One region of the Desulfovibrio sp. X2 genome, then DNA from elsewhere that is predicted to be linked to it. Evidence: predicted binding sites of a transcription regulator. Region 1 holds the regulator's gene; each other region holds the start of a gene.

Region 1 (13,359 bases):
ATGCCGTTCCTCACCGAGCTCGTCGAGCGCAAGGGACTGACCTTCGATGAGGTCGCCTATCTCGGCGACGACTGGATCGACGCCAAGCCGCTTCGCGCCGTCGGCATGCCCATGGCCGTGGCCAACGCCCAGCCCGAGATCAAGACCCTCGCGGCCTGGATCTCCGAAAAGCCCGGCGGCCAAGGGGCCGTGCGCGAGGCCATCTCCTTCATTCTCCGAGCCCAGGGCAAATACGAGGAGATGTGGCGGGCCTGGAGCGAGTGATGGGACGCAAGCTGTCCATCGCGCTTCTCGCTCTGGCCGTCCTGGTGGGCGCCGGTCTGTGGGGCTGGTCTTTCTTCCGCACCGAGATCGACATGGCCCGCGAGGTCGCCCGCCAGCTCCCCAAGGACGTCAACATCGACGTCTCCGCGAAGGGCGTCACCCTCTCCCAGGGCGAGGCCGGGGAGCTCCTGTGGGACCTCACCGCGGACAGCGCCGCCTACAAGAGCGGCAAGGGGACAGTGGTCCTGACCAATCCGGTGATCACCTACCACGCCGCGGACGGCGGCACGGTCCGCATCGAGGCCCCGCAAGGCGAGGTGGACCAGACGAACAACACCATGGTCTTGACGCCGAAGGTCAAGGCCGTTTACGGGCAGGTCGTCGTCACCGGCGACCGTCTCGACTATCAGGGCAAGACCAGACGCATCCTGATCAGCGGCGACGTCGTGGTGCAGAAGGAAGACATGGTCATGACCGGGCCCAAGCTCGAGATCGACCTCACCAACAGGGATATCATCGCCTCGGAGGGCGTGCGGGTCGTGATCGCCCGCAAATCCCCGGCCGCCAAACCGGCCCCGGAGTCCAAGAAATGACGCGTATGCGCCTCGTGCTCTTCATGCTGGCGGCTCTCGTCGCCGCCGTGCCTGCGCCCCTCGCCTCGGCGCAGGGCAACGCCGTCCCCTCGTCCCTGCGGGGCGAGCAGGGCAAGGACATCCCCACGCACATAACGGCCGACAGGCTGACCTACAGCCAGGACCGGGACAGCGTGGTCTTCGAGGGCCACGTGCACGTGACCCGCGGCGAGATGCAGCTCTGGTCCGACCGCCTGACGGCCTACCTCGAGCCCAGCGAGCCCGAGCCCGCCAAGGGCAAGCAGGCGGTCGAGCCCCCGGCCGCGCCGCAGTCCCCCCTGGGCGGGAAAAAGGACGCCAAGATCAAGAGCGTGGTCGCCGTGGGCAACGTGCGCATGCAGCAGCAAGGCAGGCAAGGCTTCTGCGGCAAGGCCACCTTCCACGTGGAGGAGGGGCTTCTGGTCATGGAGGACAACCCCGTGATCCTGGACGGACGCAACAAGGTCACCGGCGAGGTCATCAAATTCTACACGCAGACCAACCGCAGCGAGGTCCTAGGCGGCAAGAAGCAGGTGGAGGCCACCTTCTTCACCAAGCAGGAATCCCTGAGTCCCACCGCCAAGCCGTCCGGAGACTCCAAGGCGCCCGATGCCGCGAAGCCCGCCGACGGCGCCGCGCCGGAGAAGCAGTAGCCCATGGTCAGCAGGCTCGAAGCGCGGGGATTGCGCAAGCAGTACGGCCAGCGGGAAGTGGTCAAGGGCGTTGATCTCGGCCTGGACCAGAACGAGGTCTTCGGCATTCTTGGGCCCAACGGCGCAGGCAAGACGACGACCTTCTACATGCTGCTCGGGGTCATCAAGCCGACCGAGGGGAAGGTCTTTCTGGACGACACGGAGCTGACGCACTGGCCGCTGCACCTGCGCGCCCGCGCCGGATTGTCCTACCTGCCGCAGGAGAGCTCCATCTTCAAGAAGCTCACCGTGCGCCAGAACATGGAGATCATCCTCGAGCACACCGGACTCTCGCGCAAGGAGCAGCGCGCGCGCTGCGACGCGCTCCTCGAGGAACTCGGCATCACGAGGCTCGAGAACTCCCGCGCCGTGCACCTCTCCGGCGGCGAGCGACGCAGGCTCGAGATCGCGCGGGCGCTCATCAGGAGCCCCAAGTTCATCCTCCTCGACGAGCCCTTCGCGGGCATCGACCCTCTGGCCGTGGACGACATCAAGGAGATCATCCGGGGGCTCAAGGACAAGGGCATCGGCATCCTCATCTCCGACCACAACGTGCGCGAGACCCTGTCCATCTGCGATCGCGCCTCCATCGTCTTCGAGGGCACGATCATCCTGACCGGCACTCCGCAAGAGATCGCGGCCAACCCGCGAGCGCGGAAGGTGTACCTCGGTGAGGAATTCTGCCTCTGATGGAATTTTCGTGCCAATGCCTCAGAAAAGCTCGCCGTTCAAGACTTGATCCGTTGCAACACCTTGCCGAGTGTGGCATATTTCCAGCACGGGATGTATCGGCCCCATGAATGTTTGGGGCGGTATTTCTGGCGCGTTTCCGCATGGGGTGGAAACGGGTCATTCCCTGGCCGGACTTTTGCCACTGCGCGGTAGTGCCCTCGGGCTCCGCGCGAGCTAGGACGCATGGCGCTCGAACTCAGACAGCAGCTCAAGCTTTCGCAACAGCTGGTGATGACCCCCCAGCTGCAGCAGGCCATCAAGCTCTTGCAGCTCTCCCGGCTCGAGCTGATGGAGACCGTGCAGCAGGAGTTGCTGGAAAATCCGTTTCTCGAGGAAGGCTTCGAGGAAGCGGAGAGCGAGCGCGAGTCCCCTGAGAACGCCCAGCCTGCGGAGGCCGAGGGCGTCGTCCACGAGATGCCCTCCGACGAGAAGAGTCTGCAGCGCGAAGCGGACTGGGACAACTACCTGGGCGACTTCGCCAGCGCCTCCCGCCAGTCCCAGATGCGCGAGCACGAGGCCCTCGACGAGGGGCTCTCCTTCGAAGCCCGCCTCACGGCCAAGCCGTCCCTCGATGGGCATCTGGCCTGGCAGACCCGCCTCTCGAATTTCACCGAAGAGGAGAAGGAGATCGCCGAGAACATCATCGGCAACCTCAACTCCTCCGGCTATCTTTCCTCCACGGTCGACGAGATCGCCCACGTCACCGGGAGCACTCCGGAGGCGGTGGAGTCGGTGCTCCTGCGCGTGCAGCGCTTCGACCCGGTGGGCGTGGCCGCCAGGGACCCGCGCGAATGCCTGCTGGTCCAGCTCGACGTCTACGGCTACGACGATCCGATCCTGCTCTCCCTGGTTTCCGACCATCTGGAGGACCTGGAGAAGAAGCGCTACAAGCCGCTTGCCCGCAAATTCAAGATCTCCCTGGAGGAACTCCGGGAATACCTGGACATCATCCAGACGCTCGATCCCATGCCCGGCTCGAGCTTCGGCTCGGGCGAGCCCATGTACGTCTCTCCGGACGCGTACGTGTACAAGTTCGACGACAACTTCGTCATCGTGCTCAACGAGGACGGGCTGCCCAGGCTGCAGCTCAACTCCCTGTACATGGACAGCCTGCAGGGCGGGAAGGGCAAGGACAAGGACTACTTCCAGGAGAAGGTGCGCTCGGCCGTGTGGCTGATGAAGAGCCTCTATCAGCGCCAGCGCACGCTCTACAAGGTCATCGAGAGCATCGTCCGCTTTCAGCGGGACTTCTTCGAAGAAGGCGTGACCCACCTGCGTCCCTTGATCCTCAAGGACGTGGCCGACGACATCGGGATGCACGAATCCACCGTCAGCCGCATCACGACCAACAAGTACGTGGCCACGCCGCACGGCATCTTCGAGCTCAAGTTCTTCTTCAACTCCGCCCTGAGCCTGGACGACGGAAGCGAGGTCGGCTCGGAGAGCGTCAAGGCGCTCATCAAGCAGCTCATCGGCGAGGAAGACGCGAAGCAGCCCCTGTCCGACGAACGGATCGTGGACATCCTGAAGGACAAGCTGCAGGTCAACATCGCGCGCCGCACGGTGGCCAAGTACCGCACGGCGCTCAACATTCCCTCGTCGAGCAAGCGCAAGCAGATTTTCTAAAGCCCCCGAACAAGGAGCGAGCATATGAACATTGCCTTCAACTTCAAGAACTTCGATCCTTCCGACCACCTCAAGGACTATGCGGAGAAGCGCTTCGAGAAGCTTGAGAAATATCTTGCCAACCACGATGCCGCCGAGGTTCAGGTGAACCTCTCGGTGGAGAAGATCCGCCAGATGGTCGAAGTCATCGTCTCCGACGACAACCTGCACCTTTCGGCCAACGAGTCCGCGGACGACATGTACTCGGCCATCGATCTCGTCGTGGACAAGATCGTGGCCCAGATGAAGCGCATCCGCGAGAAGCAGAAGAGCAAGCGTGCGGCCAAGACCGCGGACAAGTCCGTGCGTCACGAGGTCTTCAGCTTCGTGGGCGAGGGCGAGGACAAATCCAAGAGCATCGTGGCCACCGACAGCTTCAGCCCGAAGCCCATGGACATCGAGGAGGCCGCCATGCAGCTCGAGACCCTGGACTACGAGTTCCTGGTCTTCCGCAACGCTGAGACCGAGCGGGTGAACGTTGTCTACCGGCGCAGGGACGGCAACTTCGGCATCATCGATCCCGGCCTCTAGGCGACACGGCGAACGGCATGAAACTCGGTGATTATCTGAACCCCGGGCTTGTGCTGCCCGACCTCTCGGCGAGGAGCAAGGAAGCTGTCCTCGCCGAGATGGTCGAGCCCCTGGCACGCACGCATCCGGACATCGATCGGGAACGCGCCGTCAGCGTCCTTCTGGAGCGCGAACGGCTCGGGACCACGGGAATCGGGGACGGCATCGCCATCCCCCACGGCAAGATCGAAGGGCTCTCCGACATCGTCCTCGTGGCGGCGCGCTGCTGCGAGGGCATCGACTTCGATGCCCTCGACCACAGGCCCTGCCAGATCTTTTTTCTCGTCCTTGCGCCGGAAGAGGCGGCCGGGCAGCACCTGCGCGTCCTTGCCCACATCTCGCGCCTGCTCAAGGATTCTGAATTCAAGAAGGCCTTCCTGTCCGCTTCGGACAAGGAAAGCTTGCTTGCGCTGCTGCAGGGCGTCTAGGGAGCATCTCGTCGTGCGGACGGGCCTCGGGCCGAGCCGCCCGGGAATACGGCCCGGGAATACGAACAAGGGAAGAATGGCACCGCGCGCCGACCATGGTGCAGCGCGCAGCGCAGGAGGCTTCTGATGCACGCGGAGCCGGCTTTCGCCATCGTCGTCCTGACCGGTCTTTCCGGGGCCGGGAAGAGCACGGCGTTGCGCGTCTTCGAAGACATGGGCTTCTTCTGCGTGGACGGCCTCCCTGCCGCGATGCTGCCCAAGCTGGCCTCCCTCTACAAGGGGCAGGCCGACCGCCGCACCAAAGGCCTCGCCCTGGGGCTGGACATACGCCAGCACGACTTTCTGAAGGACTGGGAAGAGGCGCTTGCCGAGCTCGCCGCGGAAAACGTCGGCGTGCAGGTGATCTTCCTGGAAGCCGACCAGCAGGAGCTGCTCAGGCGCTACCACGAGACGCGGCGTCCCCATCCTCTGGAATCCGAGGACCTGGGGCTCGAGCGTGCCCTGGAGGAGGAACGCAAACTTCTCGAGCCTTTGCGCGCCTCCGCGGGCCTGGTGATTGACACCACCCAGTATTCCATCCATGATCTGAGACGGACGCTCCAGGGGAAATGGGCCTTTCTGAACGAGGGGCCGCGCGGCTTGCGCATCCACATCATCTCCTTCGGCTTCAAGTACGCGGCGCCCAAGGAAGCGGACCTGATGTTCGACCTCCGCTTCCTGCCGAATCCGTATTTCGACGCCGAACTCAAGCCCCTCACCGGCAAGGATCCCGAAGTGGCCGCCTACGTCCTGGACAACCCCACGGGGCGCGAGTTCCTGCAGCGTTTCCTCGGCTTCATGGACTATCTGGTGCCGCTCTATTCGCGCGAGGGACGTTTCAGGCTGACCATCGCCATCGGCTGCACGGGCGGGCATCACCGTTCGGTGGCCGTGGCGGAGCGGTTGTTCAAGGAACTGAAGGCAAAGAACTACGCGGTGACCCTCGAGCACCGTCACATCGATCGGGCCTGAGCGCCCCGGGAACGGGTCAACATGGCGGACAGCGCGACGAACAAGATCACCGGCATACTGCTGGTGACCCATGCCGACTACGGAAAGGCGCTCATCGATGCGGCCAAGTTCATCGTCGGAGACCAGCCGCGCCTTGCGAGCATCGGCGTGGACGCCAGTTCGGACGTGGGCGCCACGGTCGGCGCGATCAAGGAGTGCATCAAGGAGCTGGACGGCGGCAACGGCGTTCTCATCCTCACCGACATGTTCGGCGGCACCCCCACCAACCTCTCCCTGTCCCTGCTCACCGCCGGCAAGGTGGAGGTCATCACCGGCGTAAACCTGCCCATGCTCATCAAGGTCCTGCAGCACCGCGGCCAGACGCCGCAGGAGATGGCCGGGCTGGCCAAGAACGCAGGCGTGCAGGGCATCGTCGTGGCCGGCGAGGTGCTGCGCAAAAAGATCGCCGCGAGCTGAAGATGTTCTGGGTGCGTATCGATAACCGTCTCGTGCATGGCCAGATCATCGAGGCCTGGCTCCCCTTCACCGGAGCGGAGACCCTGGTCGTGGCCAACGATGAACTCGCCGAGGACGGCCTGCGCCAGGAGATCATGGCCTTGGCCATCCCCGAGGACATCTCGCTCCATTTCGCGCGGGTGCAGGCGCTGCCCGATCTGGTGGCGAGCCTTTCCGGCAGCAGCAGCGCGCCCGACGTGATGGTCCTCTTCGCCACCTGCATCGACGCCCGCAGGGCCTATGAGGCGGGGCTGCACTTTTCGAGCATCAACATCGGCAACCTCCATTACTCTCCCGGCAAGAAGCAGATCTGCGCGCACGTGGCCGTGAGCAGCGAGGACGAAAGCTGTCTCGGGTTCTTCTCGGCCGAACACGTGGCCCTCGACTACCGCTGCGTGCCCAACGACCCCGTACAGGTGAAGAAACGGTGGTGATCGCCATGTATTCCGAGATTCCCTGGTATCTCGTCACGGCTTTTTTTTTGTCCTTTTCTCGTTCTTCCGCTTCGGCCTGAACACGGGCTTCCTTGAGCGGCCGCTGGTCATCGGGCTGCTCTGGGCCGCCATCTCGGGTCACGCCAAGACCTCGCTCGGCGTCGCCGTCTTCTTCGAGCTGCTCTGGATAGACCTCTTTCCCGCAGGGACCTTCATCCCGCCCCATCTCGTGGCTTCGACCTGCGCCGCGCTCGGCCTGGCCTCGGCCTTCGGCCTGCACGCGCCGCAGGACGCGCTGCTCTGCATCATCGTGGCCATGCCGCTCGGCCCCCTCGGGGCGAAGCTGGAGCAGCTCCTGCGCTCCTGGCAGAACCGCCACTACAACTCCCTGGTGCACGACGCCCGCCACCTCGGCGAGGGCTTCGCGCCCGAGCGGATCGTCTACCGCGCCCTGGCGGAGATGGCGATTGGCTCCCTCGCCTGCTTCGGCCTGGCCCTGGCCGCGCTCTACGCCGTCATGCCCGCGCTCCTTCCCATGTGGCGCGACGTGACCTCGCCGTTCGACATCGGCTGGGTGCACATGTGGCTGGCGGCGAGCCTCGGCGGCATCCTGGCCGTGCGCTGGAAGCGCGCCTACGGCCTGCTGGCCGCCGCCACCGCGCTCCTGGCCATGAGCGGCGTCTTCGGCACTTCCTCGTTCTAGCCGCGATTGATTGTTTCCCCCGGCGGAGCTACAAGATTGCAATGGAGCCGCCATCCGGCGGCTTTTCCCAAGCCGGGAGACGTCATGGGCAAGGAGTTCGAGGACTACGCGGACGCATTGCGCGACGAGGTGACGGCCGAGATGGCCGAAACCTTCTTCGGCGCGCGACGCGAGCTCGAAGACTCGATCGCCCATTGGCAGGAGCTGGCAGGAAAGCTCCGCGGAAGGCTCGAGCTCCTTGCAGGGCGCGCGGCCGGGCTTCAGGCCGTTCTCTTCGGCGCGGACGGCGCCCGGGGCTTCTACCAAACGCTCGGCGTCGACGCCGAAGTCTTTCTGCAGCTGGCCGGGCGGCTCGAGGAGCCGGACGCAAGCGGGATTCTGGCCGATCTGCGGGTTCCCTTTGCCTGGACGCGCTTCGGGCGCTACCTGGGACTCGTCGAGGACGCCTACGCGCTCCTGCTCGCCGGGATCGAGGACTATCGGCACGGCACCTGGTACGACGATCCCAAGCGTCCGGGCCGCAAGGCCCTCACGCCCAACTATGCCATGCTCGCCCAGGAGGCGGAGCGCATCAACGAACGCGTGGCGACGGTCAACACCTACCAGGGACCGACCTGCGCCCTGCGCGTGGTGCGCAACATGGATCCCGAGGCTCAGGGACGGCGCGACCTTGCCGGCGGGCCGCTGCAGGACGAGAATTGCGGCCTGGACAGCTCCATGGCCTTTTCGCCCGTGTCCCTTAAGGCCCAGGACATCCCCGAACTGCCCGCGCTGCCTCCGTTCGAGCGGTTCCGAGGCACTCTTGAACAGCATCTGCGTGATCTGTACGACAGCCATGCCGCACAGGTGCCCGGCCTGCTGGCGGCTGTGAGGGCCGCGCGTCCCCAGGGCTGAGGGTCCGGGTGCCCGAAGTGCTGGCGCGCTATCCTGGCCCGGCCTGCCGAGGCCAGCAGGCGGAGCCCGCCGGTCCCGGCTTTCCCGTCGCCGCGAATTGTTATAGAAATTGCTTTTGGCGCCGCCTCTTTCCTTGTCCGAGGGCAGGGCGGTGCCGGATCGTTGCCCGAGGATGACGCAGGAGACCATGCAGTCCGCACCCGACACCGTGGCAACCCTTGCCGTTCGTTTCCGCGAGGGCTGCATCCCCTCCGACGGCCCGTCCGCCCCGAAGCTGCACACGGCTCTGCTGCGCTTGGCCAAGGACGGTGCTCCAGGCGGGCAAGGCGATGCGGAGGCCTTGCGCACGGCGTTCGATCTTGCGGTCTCCCTGGCCCTGCCGGGCATGCTGCCCCGGGAGATGGGGAGTCTCGCGGACGTCCTGGGACTGCTTCTGCGCCTGGGGGCGCACGGGCGGCGGCTGGCCCTGCACCTCGTGTCCGAGGCTCCGCTGCCCTGGCCGCAGCTGACGGCGCTTCTTGAGCAGCTGCCCTTGCGGGCCCGGCTGCATCTGGGCAACGCCTTCTTCCTTTCCACTGAATCGGCTGCGGGCGGCTCCGCTGTGCAGGAGTTCTCCTCTTCCCTGGTGGCCCATCTGCGAGACATGCGCGAAGAGGAAATCCTCGATTTTCTCGGCGACCTTGCAGCCGAAGGTGAGCGGATCGCCTGGCCTCTCCGGCAGGCCCTGCAGCGCGGAGCTTTCGGAGAGTGGCTGCGCACCCGTCCTTCCTTTGCGAGCGAGCATCCGGGAGAGCCGCGCGCCTTGGCCGCGCTGCGGCTGCTCGAGGACGAGCAGGGCGTGCTCGCCCATGTCCAGGCCGCGGCCGACCGGCCCGGACGATGGACCGGTGAGCTCGTCGCCCTGGCGGGCACGTTCGGTTCGCGTGATGATGCGGGGTTGCTCAAGATTCTGGTGGGGCTGCTCGCAGGCGGGGACGAGGCCCTCGCCGTCCAGGCTGCAGACGCGCTGCTGCGGCTCGGCTGGAGCAAGACCGGCGAGGCCCTCGGGCGTTTCTTTTTGCGCATTCCGGCGCTTCGGCGGGCGCTCGGACACCAGGCGCTGCTCCTGGGAGAGCGGGAAGCCGCGGATTTCCTCGGGCAGTTCGAGCAGGGCGAGCGCGACAAGGTGGCGCTCTATCTCTTCCTGTCCCTATCTCGTCTGGCCCCGGAGTTCTGCCTGGCCTGTCTCAAGCGTCGCGAGGTGGGGCTTGCGAACAGCCTTTCGCCGGACGACATGGCGGCAGCGGAGAAGTTCTTTCTGCGGCAGATGAAACGAGGCGCCTTCACGCCCCTCGCGGAGCGTTTCGGCAAGGTGGCGCCGCCCAGGCAGGGCGCTGAGCAGGTGAATGCCGGCTTCTTCTCGCGCCTTTTCGGCCGTGGCAAGAGCGACCTCAGGCGATCCGTGACTCGCGGAGCCATCATCGGCGAGGATTTCGCGGGCAGCACGCTCTCGGACGTCTCGCTCTCCGGGCGGAGCTTCCGCGACTGCCGTCTTGCCGGAGCGGTCCTCGTGAACGTGCATTTCGAGTCCGCGTCCTTCGCCAATGTGGACTGCTCAGCCGCGACATTTAGGAAGTCGGTGTTCAAGCGCTGCACCTTCAGCGGCGTTTCGTTCAGGAAAGCCTGGCTGCACGGCTGCACGTTCCTCGACTGCGACTTCAGGGCCTGCGACTTCAGCGACGCCGTGCTGCACGGCGGCAGAATCGCCGCTGGTCAGCTCCTGCAATGCCACCTGGGCGGAACGAGACTCGACGGCTGCAGGCTTTCCGACGTGAGCCTGCGGGGCTCGCAGGCGGGGGGCGCCCAGATGCGCCGCTGCCGTCTCTTTACCTGTCTCTTCGAGGACTGCGGGCTTGCGGCCGTGCTCGGGCTCGAGAGCGCCTTCATGGGCGTCCGTTTCGAAGACTGCGATGTCCAGGGGGCCGAGTTCGAGTCCTGTTCCTTCCTTGCCTGCACGGTGGTCGCCTCGCGGCTCGCCGGGGCGCGCGCCGTGCGTTGCAAGACCGACGTTTCGGCCTTCATGGAGCTTGCCGAGTCCACCCTTCGCGAGGCCGCCTCGCGACTCACGTCCCAGGGCGAGCCCGAGGCCCCTCCGTCGGGACTCCTCGCGCCGTCCGGGCGGGACTTCATGGAGGGCCTTCTTGCGGCCTGGGCCAGGCACCGGGACATGGCGCTCCTCGAGTTGGCCATGCGCGCGGCCAACGCCGACCGGCTCTCCTGGGCCTGCGAGGTCATGACGCCCGAGCAGGGCGAATTCGTCCATCTCCTGCCCCTGCTGCTGCACACGGACGTCTTCGAGACCGCCAGGGGGCTTTCGGGGGTGCCGACCTGCCAGGTCGACAACTTCCTGCCGTCCCTGGAGCAGGCCGAGCTGCTGCGCAGGCACTTCCCGGACGTGGTGCCCGAGGGCAAGGATCCGCCTGCAGGTCTTCGCATCGAGGGCATCTACGCAATGGGCAGCCTGGGCACCCTGGCCCAGACTTCCAAATCCGACCTGGACTGCTGGGTCTGCGTGGACGGCAACGAGGTTGCGGCGGCCGATCGGCAGGGGCTCAAGGCCAAGCTGGCCGCGCTCGAGCGCTGGGCCGAGGAGCGCTTCGGGCTGGAGACGCATTTTTTTCTCATGTCCCTGGACGACGTGCGTGCGAACCGTTTCGGCAAGAGCGACGAGGAGAGTTCGGGCTCGGCCCAGGCCCTGCTGCTCAAGGACGAGTTCTACCGCACCTGCCTGGTGCTCGGCGGCCGCATCCCGGCCTGGTGGCTCATGCCGCCGGGACTCGGCTCCGCGGCCTACCGCGAGCGCCTGCCCACCGCGTTGCGCCATCCCCTGCTCGAGCAGGACCGGGTGGTCGACCTCGGCCCTTTGGAGGACATCCCGCCCGAGGAATTTTTCGGCGCCTGCCTGTGGCAGATCGTCAAGGCCATGAAAAGCCCCTTCAAGTCGGTCATGAAGTTCGGCCTGCTGGAGCAGTACGCGCGGGGCACGGGCGCGGCGGCCGAGCTTTTGTGCGAGACGCTCAAGGAGAACATCCTGCGCGGCCGCACGAATGCGGTCGAGCGCGATCCCTATCTGGCGCTCTTTGCGCGGGTGCGCGGCTACTATACCGGGCTCAAGGACATCGAGGCCCTTTACCTGTTGCGCGAAGCCTTCATGGAGCGCTTCTCGCAGCCCGGCAAGGCCCAGCCCGGCTCGCGGCGTGAGGAGGTCTACGCCGAGGTGAGCGCCCTGTTGCCCGCTTTCGGCGGCTCCCTGGGCGAGAAGGAGCTCGGCGCGGCCGGGCCCGGCGGCTGGAGCTTCGGCAAGAGCGTCAAGATGGGCGCCCTGGTCAACAAGTTCATGATCGACACGTACGGCCGCATCCGCTCGCGGCTTTCCGACGGGGAATCGCTCCTGGCCTCGCGCATCACGCCGCAGGACATGACCAAGCTCGGGCGCCGCATCATGGCCAGCTTCGCGCGGCGCGACCACAAGGTGGAGCGCATCCCCTTCCTCAAGCTCTCCAAGCGGACATTCCGCGAGATGCGTTTCACCGCGGAGAAGGCGCCGGGGCGCAAGACCAAGTGGCTGCTTCGGGGCAAGTCGTACGGCACCGACGAATGGGAGCTTCTGCGGCGCTCCGAGGACCCGTCCGCGCTGCTGGTCTGGACCGCGGCCAACGGGCTCTATGTGGACAGCATCCCCCTGCAGGGGGATGCGACCATCGCGCCCTTCGCCATCGAGGACGTCAAGACCCTGCTCGCGAGCCTGACGGAATTCTTCCCGCCCGAGGATTTCGCCGTGGACAGCGCGAACTACCTGGACGAAGAACGTGTGGAGAAGGCCTTCTTCATCCTCAACCTCGCCGTACCGCGCGAGGTCAAGGAGCTGCGCGAGGTCTGGTCCGTGTGCCTGACGAACTGGGGCGAGCTTTTGTGCATTCCGGACTTCCAGCCAGACGCCCTGATCCGCAAGTCCGCCTCGTCATACCTGCGCAAGCGTCTCGGGCTCAATCCCGCGGGGCTCCTGCCCATGGAAAGCTTCACGCCCAAGCGGGCGCTCTGTCCGCGCATCGTTCTGGCATGAGCCGGTTGGCCTGAGAAAACCGGCTTGATAAGGAACCGTTCCCGATCGCCGGGGATCAGGGGATGGAGTCAGCTTTCGGGGAAATCGAAGGACTGCCCCTTGCCCACGATCCCGGCGAATCCGTCCGCGCGGGCGTCCGGCAGGGGGCCGGGATTGACGTGGTAGAGCCATGTCTTCGCCCGGACCGCCTCCGGCAGGCCGCACAGTTCCGCGTAGCGCGGGTGCACTCCGGAGGCCGCGGCGGACGTCTCGCAGTCGTGGAAGACGACGTCGGCCTGCTCGCACAGGCCCATGCGCTGTTCGGGCATGAAGCTCGTGTCGCCGCTCAGGAACACGGTGCGGCGGCCCGCCCTGAAGAACAGTCCGTAGCAGGGGCTCAGGGCGTGACCGTTGTTGACGTGCACGGTCTGCACGAGCTGGAACCTGCAGCCGTTCCAGAGGAAGAAGCCGCCCCGGGGAACGCGGTGCAGCTTGAAGAAGGTGTTCAGATCGGCCCTGCCGCCGCCGAGCGAGCCCATGCCGCCGGACAGGGTGTTCTTCCAGAGCGCGTCCGCCATGTCGGCGCTGACATAGAGATCGGGCCGTTCGCAAGCGGAATCGAAGTGGGAGGTGAAGCCGAGCCATTCCAGGCCGCCTGCGTGGTCTGCGTGCAAGTGGCTTACGAACACGGCCTCCACGTCGCGGTAGCCGAGCCCGATCTCGTTCAGGGACAGCCGGGCATCCGAGCCGCAGTCCAGGAGCAGGCGGCGTCCGTCTCT
Region 2 (5,351 bases), on a different contig from region 1:
TGGTGTCCTTCCAGTAGACGAGCTGGGGTATGGTGTCGAGGAGGAGCTGCATGAAGGTCAGCTGCTCCTTGACCTGGGTCTCGGCGCGGCGGCGCTTGGCGTTGATCAGGATGAGCTGCACGAGGATGGCGCTCATGATCATGAGCGAGGCGATGATGGTCCAGAAGACGGGCTTCTGCAGCTCGTAGAAGGGCGCGGGCTCGTTGATGAAGACGCTGCCCGCGGGCAGCAGGCGCGTGGGGATGCCCAGGCGCTTGAGCACCAGCCAGTCGAAGATGTACTCGTCCTGCGGCTCGGTGTTGATGGGGATGTTCCTGGGGTTCGCGCCGTTCAGGATGTCGATGACCGTGCGCGCGGCGGCCTCGCCGTGGCGCACGCCGGAGAGCAGCTTGCCGCCCACGATGCCGTGGCCGAGCATGAACATCCAGGCGCTGTACACGGGTCCCTTGAAGCGGCGGGAGACGAAGGCGGTGATCTCCTCGGTGGAGTAGGAGTAGCCCTGCTCGTCCATGTAGAAGGGCACGAGGAAGATGATGGCGTCGTCGCCCACGGCGGCGGCCTTCCTGCCTATCTCGGCCATGCTGTGCACGATCTCGAAGTCGAAGTCGAAGCGCTTCTCGAAGGCGGGCATGGCCTGGCGGAACTGGGCCATGATGGCCTTGGAGGTCACGGCCTCGTCCGAGATGACCACGCAGCGCCTGCGCGTGGGGTGCAGCCGCGCGGCCAGGGCGAGGTTGGCGGCGATGTCCGGGTTCTCCACTAGTCCGGTGAAGGGCAGCCCCTTGATGCGATCGGGCTTGAAGTCGTTCACGCCGCAGAAGACCACGGGCACGCCCGGGAAGAGCTTGGGCTGCTGCTCGATCATGAAGTCGTAGGCGTCGTTGTCCGAGACGATGATGGCGTCGAGGTGGGTCTTGGCGAACTTGGCGGCCAGGAGCTTGGCCAGGAGCATGGCCTTGTCCGGGCCGGGGTGCTTCTTGGCGTCCAGGTACTCGACCTGCAGGTCGATGTCGTAGGGCGCCTTGTCGAGCCCCAGGCGCACGCCCTCGAGGATGTGATCCGACCAGGAATAGCCGTTCTGGTAGCTGTTCAGGTAGAGGACCTGGCGCTTGGGCGTGGACAGGTAGCGCTCCTCGTCCGCATCGCTGAACCCTGCCTGCCCGGGCCGCTGCGCGATGGCGTGCTCGGCGGCGTGGACGGGGTGCAGCGGCCGGGATGCGGCCAGGGCCGCCAGACAGACGACCAGGAGACAGAGAGCGCGCGAAAACAGTTTCATCGTCTTGGCGTATACCACTTTTCCCAGGTTTTTCCGACCGATCAGGGCCTGGATACCGGACGCGGGGAAAAATGCAAGCGGCCCCCCGTCTGCATCCCCGGTCCGGCGCGGGGGGGCCGTCTTCCGGTCCGCTTTCCGGCATTCCGGAAAAGCGGTCCTGTTTTACGGAATTTAAGAATGCTTTTTATTTTGGCAAGATATGCCGACTCCGCGTTCCTGGCCCCTCTCGACCGATCAACACGAGAGCGCCGTATTTTCTTGACAATACAGCGATAAGTCCGGTTTAAACTAAGGTAAGCCCGCTTCTCCATTTTTTCTCCGCTATTCCGGAATCGGACACCCTGCGGCCCCTCCTCCTGCGGCCCACTCTCCTGTTGAAAGCCCGTGATAATTCTGTAACCTAGCGGACCAGTGCCATGGCATGTTTCTTGTTTAAGCTTTGACCGGATCACTTCGCGCGCGTGGCGGGCGCGTGCCGGACGCGAGCCGGCCGAAGTTCGAACCAATCCTGGCCGGGGATCCCCCCGGCCGACTCGGAAGGAGAACACTGATGTCTAAGAAGAAGATGACAGTCGACGGAAACACCGCGACCGCCTACGTGGCCTACGCCCTGAGCGAGACCACGGCCATCTACCCCATCACCCCGTCCTCGACGATGGGCGAGGTGTGCGACGACTGGGCAGCCCAGAAGCGCAAGAACGCCTGGGGCGAAGTCCTGGCCGTGCGCGAGATGCAGTCCGAGGCCGGCGCCGCCGGCGCCGTGCACGGCTCCCTCGCCGCCGGCGCCCTGACCTCGACGTTCACCGCGTCGCAGGGCCTGCTGCTGATGATTCCCAACATGTACAAGATTTCCGGCGAGCTGCTGCCCGGCGTGTTCCACGTCTCGGCCCGCGCCATCGCCGCGCACGCCCTGTCGATCTTCGGTGATCACCAGGACATCTACGCGACGCGCCAGACCGGCTTCGCCATGCTGGCCTCCAACTCCGTCCAGGAAGCCCACGACATGGCCCTGGTCGCCCACCTCGCGGCCATCGAGACCAGCGTGCCCTTCCTGCACTTCTTCGACGGCTTCCGGACCTCGCACGAGATCCAGAAGATCGAGGTCCTGCCCTACGAGGACATGCTCGGCCTGGTGAACCAGGAGGCCCTGGCCCGCTACCGCGCCCGCGCCATGAACCCCGAGCATCCGAACATCCGCGGCACCGCGCAGAACCCCGACGTCTACTTCCAGGGCCGTGAGGCCTCCAACCCGTACTACCTGAATGTCCCGGCCGTGGTCTCCTCCTACATGGAGAAGGTCGCCGCCCTGACCGGCCGCCACTACAAGCTCTTCGACTACGTGGGCCACGCCGAGGCGGACCGCGTGATCATCTGCATGGGCAGCGGCTGCGAGGCCATCGAGGAGGTCGTGAACCACCTCCAGGCCAAGGGCGAGAAGATCGGCCTGATCAAGGTCCACCTCTACCGTCCCTTCAGCGCCGAGGCCCTGTTCTCGGTCCTGCCGGCCACGGCCAAGACCGTCACCGTGCTCGACCGCACCAAGGAGCCGGGCTCGCTCGGCGATCCGCTCTACCTCGACGTCTGCGCCGCGGCCGTCGAGCGCGGCCTCTCCGGCGTGAAGTTCCTGGCCGGCCGCTACGGCCTGGGCTCCAAGGAGTTCACCCCGGCCATGGTCAAGGCCGTGTACGACAACATGTCCGCGGCCGCTCCCAAGAACCACTTCACCGTGGGCATCGAGGACGACGTCACCGGCACCTCCCTGCCCGTGGACGCCTCCTTCCCGGACACCACCCCGGCCGGCACCATCCAGTGCATGTTCTGGGGCCTGGGCGCCGACGGCACCGTGGGCGCGAACAAGCAGGCCATCAAGATCATCGGCGAGGCCACCGACCTCTACGTGCAGGCGTACTTCGCCTACGACTCCAAGAAGTCCGGCGGCATCACCATCTCCCACCTGCGCTTCGGCAAGGCCCCGATCCAGTCCACCTACCTGGTGACCAGCGCCGACTACGTGGCCTGCCACAACCCGGCCTACGTGACCGCCTACGACCTGCTCGAGGGCATCAAGGACGGCGGCACCTTCGTGCTCAACTCCCCCTGGTCCCTGGCCGAGATGGAAGAGCACCTGCCCGGCGCCATGAAGCGCCAGATCGCCGCCAAGAAGCTCAAGTTCTACACCATCGACGCGGTCAAGATCGCCCAGGAAGTGGGCCTCGGCGGCCGCATCAACATGATCATGCAGACCGCCTTCTTCAAGCAGGCGGGCGTCATTCCCTTCGAGCAGGCCGTGGCCATGCTCAAGGACTCCATCAAGAAGGCCTACGGCAAGAAGGGCGAGAAGATCGTCTCCATGAACGTGGCCGCCGTGGACAAGGCCATCGAGGCCCTCGAGCCCGTGGCCTACCCCGAGTCCTGGGCCACCGCCGCCGACACGGCCGCGCCCGTGCGCAACGAGCCGGAGTTCGTCTCCAAGGTCATGCGTCCCATGCTGGCCCAGCAGGGCGACAAGCTGCCCGTCTCGGCCTTCTCCGTGGACGGCACCATGCCCTCGGGCACCACGCAGTACGAGAAGCGCGGCGTGGCCATCAAGGTCCCCGAGTGGATCAAGGAAAACTGCATCCAGTGCAACCAGTGCGCCTTCGTCTGCCCGCACTCCGCGCTCCTGGCGGTCCTCGGCACTGACGCCGAGCTCAAGGGCGCCCCGGCGGCCTTCGAGACCGTCGAGGCCAAGGGCAAGGAGCTGAAGGGCATGAAGTACCGCATGCAGGTCGACACCCTCGACTGCATGGGCTGCGGCAACTGCGCCGACATCTGCCCGGCCAAGGACAAGGCCCTGGTCATGAAGCCCCTGGCCAGCCAGACCGACGCCCAGGTGCCCAACTACGACTTCGCCGTCTCCGTGCCCCTGAAGGACTCCCTGCTCTCCCGCTCCACGGTCAAGGGCAGCCAGTTCCAGAAGCCGCTCATGGAGTTCTCCGGCGCCTGCGCGGGCTGCGGCGAGACGCCGTACGTGCGCGTCCTGACCCAGCTCTTCGGCGAGCGCATGATGGTCGCCAACGCCACGGGCTGCTCCTCCATCTGGGGCGCCTCGGCTCCGGCCATCCCCTACACCGTGAACAAGGACGGCCACGGCCCGGCCTGGGGCAACTCGCTCTTCGAGGACGCGGCCGAGTTCGGCTTCGGCATGGCCATGGGCACCCGCCAGCGCCGCGAGAAGCTGGCCCTGCGCATGCAGGAGGCCATCGCCGCGGGCGTCTCCGACGAGCTCAAGGAGGCCATGCTGGCCTGGATCAACGGCAAGGACTACGCCGACGCCTCCAAGGCCGCCGGAGACAAGCTGAAGGCCCTGCTGCCCGCCGAGACCTCCCCGATCTGCAAGGAGATCGCCGCCCAGGCCGACCTCCTCACCAAGAAGTCCGTGTGGATCTTCGGCGGTGACGGCTGGGCCTACGACATCGGCTACGGCGGCGTGGACCACGTCCTCGCCTCGGGCGAGGACGTGAACATCCTCGTCATGGACACCGAGGTCTACTCCAACACCGGCGGCCAGTCCTCCAAGGCCACCCCGACCGGCGCGGTGGCGAAGTTCGCCGCCTCCGGCAAGCAGGTGCGCAAGAAGGACCTGGCCCGCATGGCCATGACCTACGGCTACGTCTACGTGGCCTCCGTGGGCATGGGCGCCAACAAGAACCAGCTGCTCAAGGCCTTTGCCGAGGCCGAGAGCTACAAGGGCCCGTCCCTGATCATCGCGTACGCCCCGTGCATCAACCAGGGCATCCGCAAGGGCATGGGCAAGACCCAGGAAGAGACCAAGCTGGCCGTGGATTCCGGCTACTGGCCGCTCTTCCGCTACGATCCGCGCCGCGCGGGCAAGGGCGAGAACCCCCTGGTGATCGACTCCAAGGCCCCGGACGGCACGGTCAAGGACTTCCTCTCCGGTGAGAACCGCTTCGCCATGCTGGAGAAGTCGGCCCCCGAGGAGGCCAAGATCCTGCGTCAGGCCATCGAGAACGAGGTCAACGAACGTTGGCGCATCCTGAATCTGATGGCAGATCAGAACCCCTACACCGCGGAA
Region 3 (5,351 bases), on a different contig from region 1:
AAGGCGCCAGGAGGAGTTCGGGCCCAACGCCATCAGCCGGGTCAAGGGCGCGGGGCCGCTCAGGCGCTTCCTCCTGCAGTTCCACCAGCCGCTCATCTACATCCTGCTGGTCTCGGGGCTCATCGCGACCGCCCTGGGCGAGCACGTGGATTCCCTGGTGATCCTCGGCGTGGTCCTGGTCAACGCCGTGGTCGGCTACCTCCAGGAGGCCAAGGCCGTGGGGGCGCTGGAGGCGCTGGCGCGGTCCATGGTCACCGAGGCCACGGTCGTGCGCGCGGGCCAGAGCCGCCGCGTGGACGCCAAGGCGCTCGTGCCCGGCGACCTCGTCGTGCTCCGCTCGGGCGACAAGGCCCCGGCGGACATGCGCCTGGTCTCGGTGAAGAACCTGCAGGTCGACGAATCCGCGCTGACCGGGGAATCGCTTCCCGTGGAGAAGGGCGAGAGGGCCCTGCCCCTGGACACGCTCCTGGCCGACCGCGGCAACATGGCCTACGCCTCCACGGTCGTCACCTACGGACAGGCCGCGGGCATCGTGGTCTCCACCGGAGACCGCACGGAGATCGGCCGCATATCCGGCCTGGTGGCCGGGGCGGAGAGCCTGGACACCCCCCTCACGCGCAAGATCGAGGCCTTCAGCCGCATCCTGCTGTGGGGCATCCTGGCCCTGGCGGCCGTGACCTTCTTCGCCGGGATCATGAAGGGCGAATCCGTGCCCGACATGTTCATGGCCGCGGTCGCGCTCACGGTGGGCGCCATACCCGAGGGGCTGCCCGCGGCCGTGACCGTCATCCTGGCCATGGGCGTGTCGCGCATGGCCGCCCGCGGCGCGATCATCCGCAAGCTGCCCGCGGTGGAGACGCTGGGCGCGACCACCGTGGTCTGCTCCGACAAGACGGGCACCCTGACCCAGAACCAGATGACCGTGGTGGAGATCCGCTCCGGCGGCCGCGTCCGGGCCGTGAGCGGGTCCGGCTACGAGGCCGGGGGCGCCGTGGAAGGCGTGGCGCAAGGCTTTGCGGATGGGGCCGGGAACGGGGTCGACGGCCGCGACGAGGCGCTGCGCGAGACGCTGCTGGCGGGAATCCTGTGCAACGAGACGATCATCGAGGCGGGGGAGCTCGGCGTCACGGTTTCGGGCGACCCCACGGAGGCCGCCCTGCTGGTGGCGGCAAGCAAGGCCGGGCTGGACCGGGCCGCGCAGTCCGCCCGCCTGCCGCGGCTGGACACCCTGCCCTTCGAGTCGCAGCACCAGTACATGGCCACGCTGCACGGCCGGGGAGACGGCGCGCCGCCCGTGGTCTACTTCAAGGGGTCCGTGGAGGCGCTGCTGCAAAGGGTTTCCGACTCCATGGCCGGGGACGGCGGCCGCCTGCCCGCGGACGCGGCCCGGATCCAGGCCGAGGCGGAGGACATGGCGTCGCGGGGGCTTCGCGTGCTGGCCATGGCCGAAAAGGAGCTGCCCCAGGGGACGCGGACCCTGGACCACGCGGACGTGGCCTCGGGCATGACCTTCCTCGGGCTTCAGGGGATGATCGACCCGCCCCGGCCAGAGGCCGTGGACGCGGTGAAGACGCTGCACAGGGCCGGTGTCCGGGTCAAGATGATCACCGGCGACCACGCCCTGACCGCGGCGGCCATCGGCAGGATGCTGGGCATGGGCGGCTCGGAGGACGGCTGCCCGCCGCGCTGCCGGACGCTCACCGGGGCAGAGGTCGCGGCCATGGGCGACGCCGAGCTGGTCGAGGCGGTCAGGGACGTGGACGTCTTCGCCCGGGTGGCGCCGGAGCAGAAGCTCCGGCTGGTCATGGCCCTGCAGAACCAGGGGGAGATAGCCGCCATGACCGGCGACGGCGTCAACGACGCCCCGGCCCTGAAGCAGGCCGACATCGGCGTGGCCATGGGCCGGGGCGGCACCGAGGCCGCCAAGGAGGCCGCGGACATGATCCTCACCGACGACAACTTCGCCACCATCGAGGCCGCGGTGGAGGAGGGCCGTGGGGTGTACGACAACCTCCTGAAGTTCATCGTCTGGACCCTGCCCACCAACCTGGGCGAGGGGCTGGTCATCCTGGTCTCGGTCATCCTGGGCGGGGCGCTGCCCATCCTGCCCGTGCAGATTTTGTGGATCAACATGACCACCGCCGGGGCCCTGGGGCTGACCCTGGCCTTCGAGCCCAAGGAGCCGGGCATCATGGAGCGGCGGCCGCGCGAGGCGGACCATCCCATCCTCGACAGGGAGCTCGTCATCCGCATCGTCCTGGTGGGCGGCATCCTGCTGCTCGCCGCCTTCGGGCTGTACCGCTGGGAGCTGGCCGCCTCGCACAGCGAGGCGCAGGCCAGGACCGTGGCCGTCAACGTCTTCGTCATGGTGGAGGCCTTCTACCTCTTCAACAGCCGCTCCTTCACCCTCTCCCCCTTCGCCCTGGGGTTCGGGGGCAACGTATGGCTGCTCGGCGGCTTCGCGCTGATGATGGCGCTGCAGCTCCTGTTCACCTACGCCCCGTTCATGAACGTGATGTTCGGCTCGGCCCCGGTGGACCTCCTGAGCTGGGCCAAGGCCGCGGCCGTGGGCGCGCTCTCCTTCCTCGTGGTCGAGTTCGAGAAGCGGCTTCGGCGCGCCTGAGCGGGCGGGAAGCGCGCCTGGACGCGAGAGGCCGGGCCCTTCACAGGGCCCGGCCTCTTCGGTCTCATGGCGTTTTCGTTGCGGATCAGGAGCGGGCGGACCTGCGTCTCCTGGCCGCGACCAGCCCGGCCAGGCCGGAGCCGATGAGCAGCAGGCTGGCGGGTTCCGGGGTGGCGGTCGGCGGCGGGGGCGCGGCGCCGGCGGGCAGGTTGATGAAGGCGACCACGGAACTCAGGGCGTCGTTGAAGCCCGCGTCCAGGGTCAGGTTGAGGTTGTTGAGGCCCATGCTCAGATAGCTCGTGATGTCGTAGGTCTTGATGTCGAAGAGGTTGCCGTTGCCCGTGGGGCCGGTGCCGCCGGGCAGCGAGTCGCCCTGGAACAGGCCGCCCGTGGCGAGGAACGTGCCGTTGATGCGCAGCGTGCCGTCGTCGTCGGTGCCGAAGTTCTGGCCGTCGGAGACGAAGAGGGTGAGCAGGGCGGTGCCGCCCGAATAGTCGATGCCGTTCAGGGTCAGGTCCCAGCCCGCGGGATCGTAGCTCGAGGCGAAGTTCGAGTCGTTCCCGTTGAAGATGACGATGTCGCGGTTGTTGGCCGAGACGCCGTCGTTGAAGAACACCGCGGTGGCGGCGCCGTTGACCTGGATGTCGGGGCCCTTGGTGAAGTTCGTCAGGTCGTAGGCGCCGTTGCCGTTGATGATCGAGGAGGTGTTGGCGCGGTATGCCTGGCTGTTGTCGAAGCCCCAGAAGTTGTCCTGGGAGAAGCCGATGTTCGTGCCGGTCACGGCAGAGCCGTTCACGGTGACATCGGCGTTGGCGTTCGGGTCGGTGGAGTTGGTGGGCCCGTGCCACCACAGGTAGGACTGGTCGAAGGTGCCGGAGACGCCGCTCACGGTGATGGTCCCGGTCCCGCTGTTGCGCATGCCGCCGGTTCCGGCGGTCACGAAGTCGGTGTCGTAGATGGTCGTGTAATAGGTGATGTCGTTTGCCTGCGCAGGAGCGGCCTGCATGAGCAGGGCCGCCAGGGCGGCGGCCGCCAGGGCGATCATTTTGCGTGTCATGGCTACCTCCTCGAAAAGTTTGTGGATGGCGTCCATGCGGCGCGCGGGAACTGCGCGGCGGTCGTCGGAGATCGTGGGGGCGGCGGAGCGGCAGAGAGGGAGAGGGGAGGTCGTGAACGTGCGACCCGCATGCACACGAGCATCGGAGCAAGACAGGTGCCAACGGTACCCTGCCGTGATGACTGATTTTTTGCCGGGTAAAGGCCTTCTTTTCTGTAAGATCGACCGACAGAATGTAAAGAAACGTAAACGGCGGATGTGCTGATCGGTGTTCATTTTTCTGGAGCGGTCGAGCAGCCTGTGATGAAGTCGCGCGGACGTTTCCAGCCTGTCCGGGAAAGGCGGAGGGATGGCCTGGAAGGTTCACCGGGTGAGGATCCGGGGGCGGACGGGCAGGCGCTGTCCGCCGGGGGCCGCACTCCGGCTCCCGCGTTCGCGCATCCCGTCCTGTCCCTCCCGGTGGCTGTCCGATTCCCCTTTTTCCCAGCATCGCCTTGAACGGGGCGCGCCGGGGTGGTAGGTGGGAGGGTGCAGCGAAATCTCACGGGAGGATCGGTCATGGAAGATACGAAACGCATGGAATACATCGGCATCGCGGACACCGGGCTTCGGGTCTCGCGCATCGCGCTCGGCACGTGGGCCATCGGCGGCTGGATGTGGGGCGGCGCGGACGAGGAGCAGTCCATCGCCACCATCCTGGCCGCCCTGGACAAGGGCGTGACCCTGGTGGACACCGCGCCGGTCTACGGCTTCGGCACCTCGGAGCGGGTGGTGGGCAAGGCCCTGGCCGAGAGCGGGCGGCGCGACGAGGTGAGCATCTCCACCAAGTGCTGCCTGGAGTGGAAGGACGGCAAGGTCTTCCGCAACGGCTCGCGCGACCGGGTGCTGCTCGAGGTGGAGGACTCGCTGAAAAGGCTGCGCACGGACCGGCTGGAGATCCTCTACGTGCACTGGCCGGACAGCGCGCGTCCCATCGAGGAGACCGCGGCCGCGGTGCGCGAGGTCTACGAGCAGGGCACGGTCAAGGCCGTGGGCGTGAGCAACTTCACCATCGATCAGATGCGGCGCTTCAAGGGCGAATGCCCCCTGCACCTCTGCCAGCCGCCCTACAACATCTTCGAGCGCGCCGTCGACGGCGACTTCAAGGCCTGGTGCGAGCGGAACGACGTGAGCCTCATGACCTACGGCGTGCTCTGCCGCGGGCTGCTCTCGGGCAAGATGCGGCCGGACGCGAAATTCACGGGCGACGACCTGCGCCAGTGGGACCCGAAGTTCCAGGCCCGGCGCCTGCCGCAGTACCTGGCGGCGGTGGACGGGCTCGCCGCCCTGGCCAAGGACCGCTACCGCAAGAGCCTGCTGGCCTTCGCGGTGCGCTGGGTGCTCGAGCGCGGCGTGCCCGTCGCCATCTGGGGCGGCAGAAAGCCGGAGCAGATGGAGCCCCTGGACGAGATCTTCGGCTGGTCCCTGGACCTCGCCACCATGGCCCTGGTGGACGACATCCTCGCCGAACACGTGAAAGACCCCGTCTCCCCCGCCTTCATGGCCCCGCCCTCGGGCGTGGGGTAGGGGCGCGGGCAAAGGGCCGAAAGAAAAAGCAAAAGGAAAGGCCCGGCCGGGATTCCCGGCCGGGCCTTTCCTTGTCGCCATGGGTATCACTCTTGACGTGATACC

What was found. Region 1 encodes sigma-54, which starts transcription at its own class of promoters, with help from an activator protein. Its sites were predicted from a motif close to CTGGCACGGNNNNTGCTT; they were not measured.
Region 2: a site for sigma-54 is predicted at 1,693-1,710, ahead of nifJ (pyruvate:ferredoxin (flavodoxin) oxidoreductase). Genes of this name have one in related genera too.
Region 3: a site for sigma-54 is predicted at 3,826-3,843, ahead of DSX2_RS18695 (PEP-CTERM sorting domain-containing protein). Genes of this name have one in related genera too.

Annotation. Positions count from the first base shown of each region.
Region 1 is NZ_ATHV01000022.1:22,433-35,791, forward strand. Features, by position in the region: gene DSX2_RS08560 (HAD family hydrolase) at 1-264, shown strand, start outside; gene lptC (LPS export ABC transporter periplasmic protein LptC) at 264-857, shown strand; gene DSX2_RS08570 (LptA/OstA family protein) at 854-1,528, shown strand; gene lptB (LPS export ABC transporter ATP-binding protein) at 1,532-2,257, shown strand; gene rpoN (RNA polymerase factor sigma-54) at 2,483-3,925, shown strand; gene raiA (ribosome-associated translation inhibitor RaiA) at 3,950-4,495, shown strand; gene DSX2_RS08590 (PTS sugar transporter subunit IIA) at 4,513-4,962, shown strand; gene rapZ (RNase adapter RapZ) at 5,089-5,973, shown strand; gene DSX2_RS08600 (PTS sugar transporter subunit IIA) at 5,995-6,429, shown strand; gene DSX2_RS08605 (PTS sugar transporter subunit IIB) at 6,432-6,902, shown strand; gene DSX2_RS08610 (PTS sugar transporter subunit IIC) at 6,925-7,605, shown strand; gene DSX2_RS08615 (hypothetical protein) at 7,690-8,499, shown strand; gene DSX2_RS08620 (class I adenylate cyclase) at 8,687-12,601, shown strand; gene DSX2_RS08625 (MBL fold metallo-hydrolase) at 12,670-13,359, opposite strand, start outside.
Region 2 is NZ_ATHV01000044.1:141,161-146,511, reverse strand. Features, by position in the region: gene DSX2_RS12900 (ATP-binding protein) at 1-1,276, opposite strand, end outside; gene nifJ (pyruvate:ferredoxin (flavodoxin) oxidoreductase) at 1,827-5,351, shown strand, end outside.
Region 3 is NZ_ATHV01000023.1:11,059-16,409, reverse strand. Features, by position in the region: gene DSX2_RS09505 (cation-transporting P-type ATPase) at 1-2,623, shown strand, start outside; gene DSX2_RS18695 (PEP-CTERM sorting domain-containing protein) at 2,709-3,680, opposite strand; gene DSX2_RS09495 (aldo/keto reductase) at 4,239-5,246, shown strand.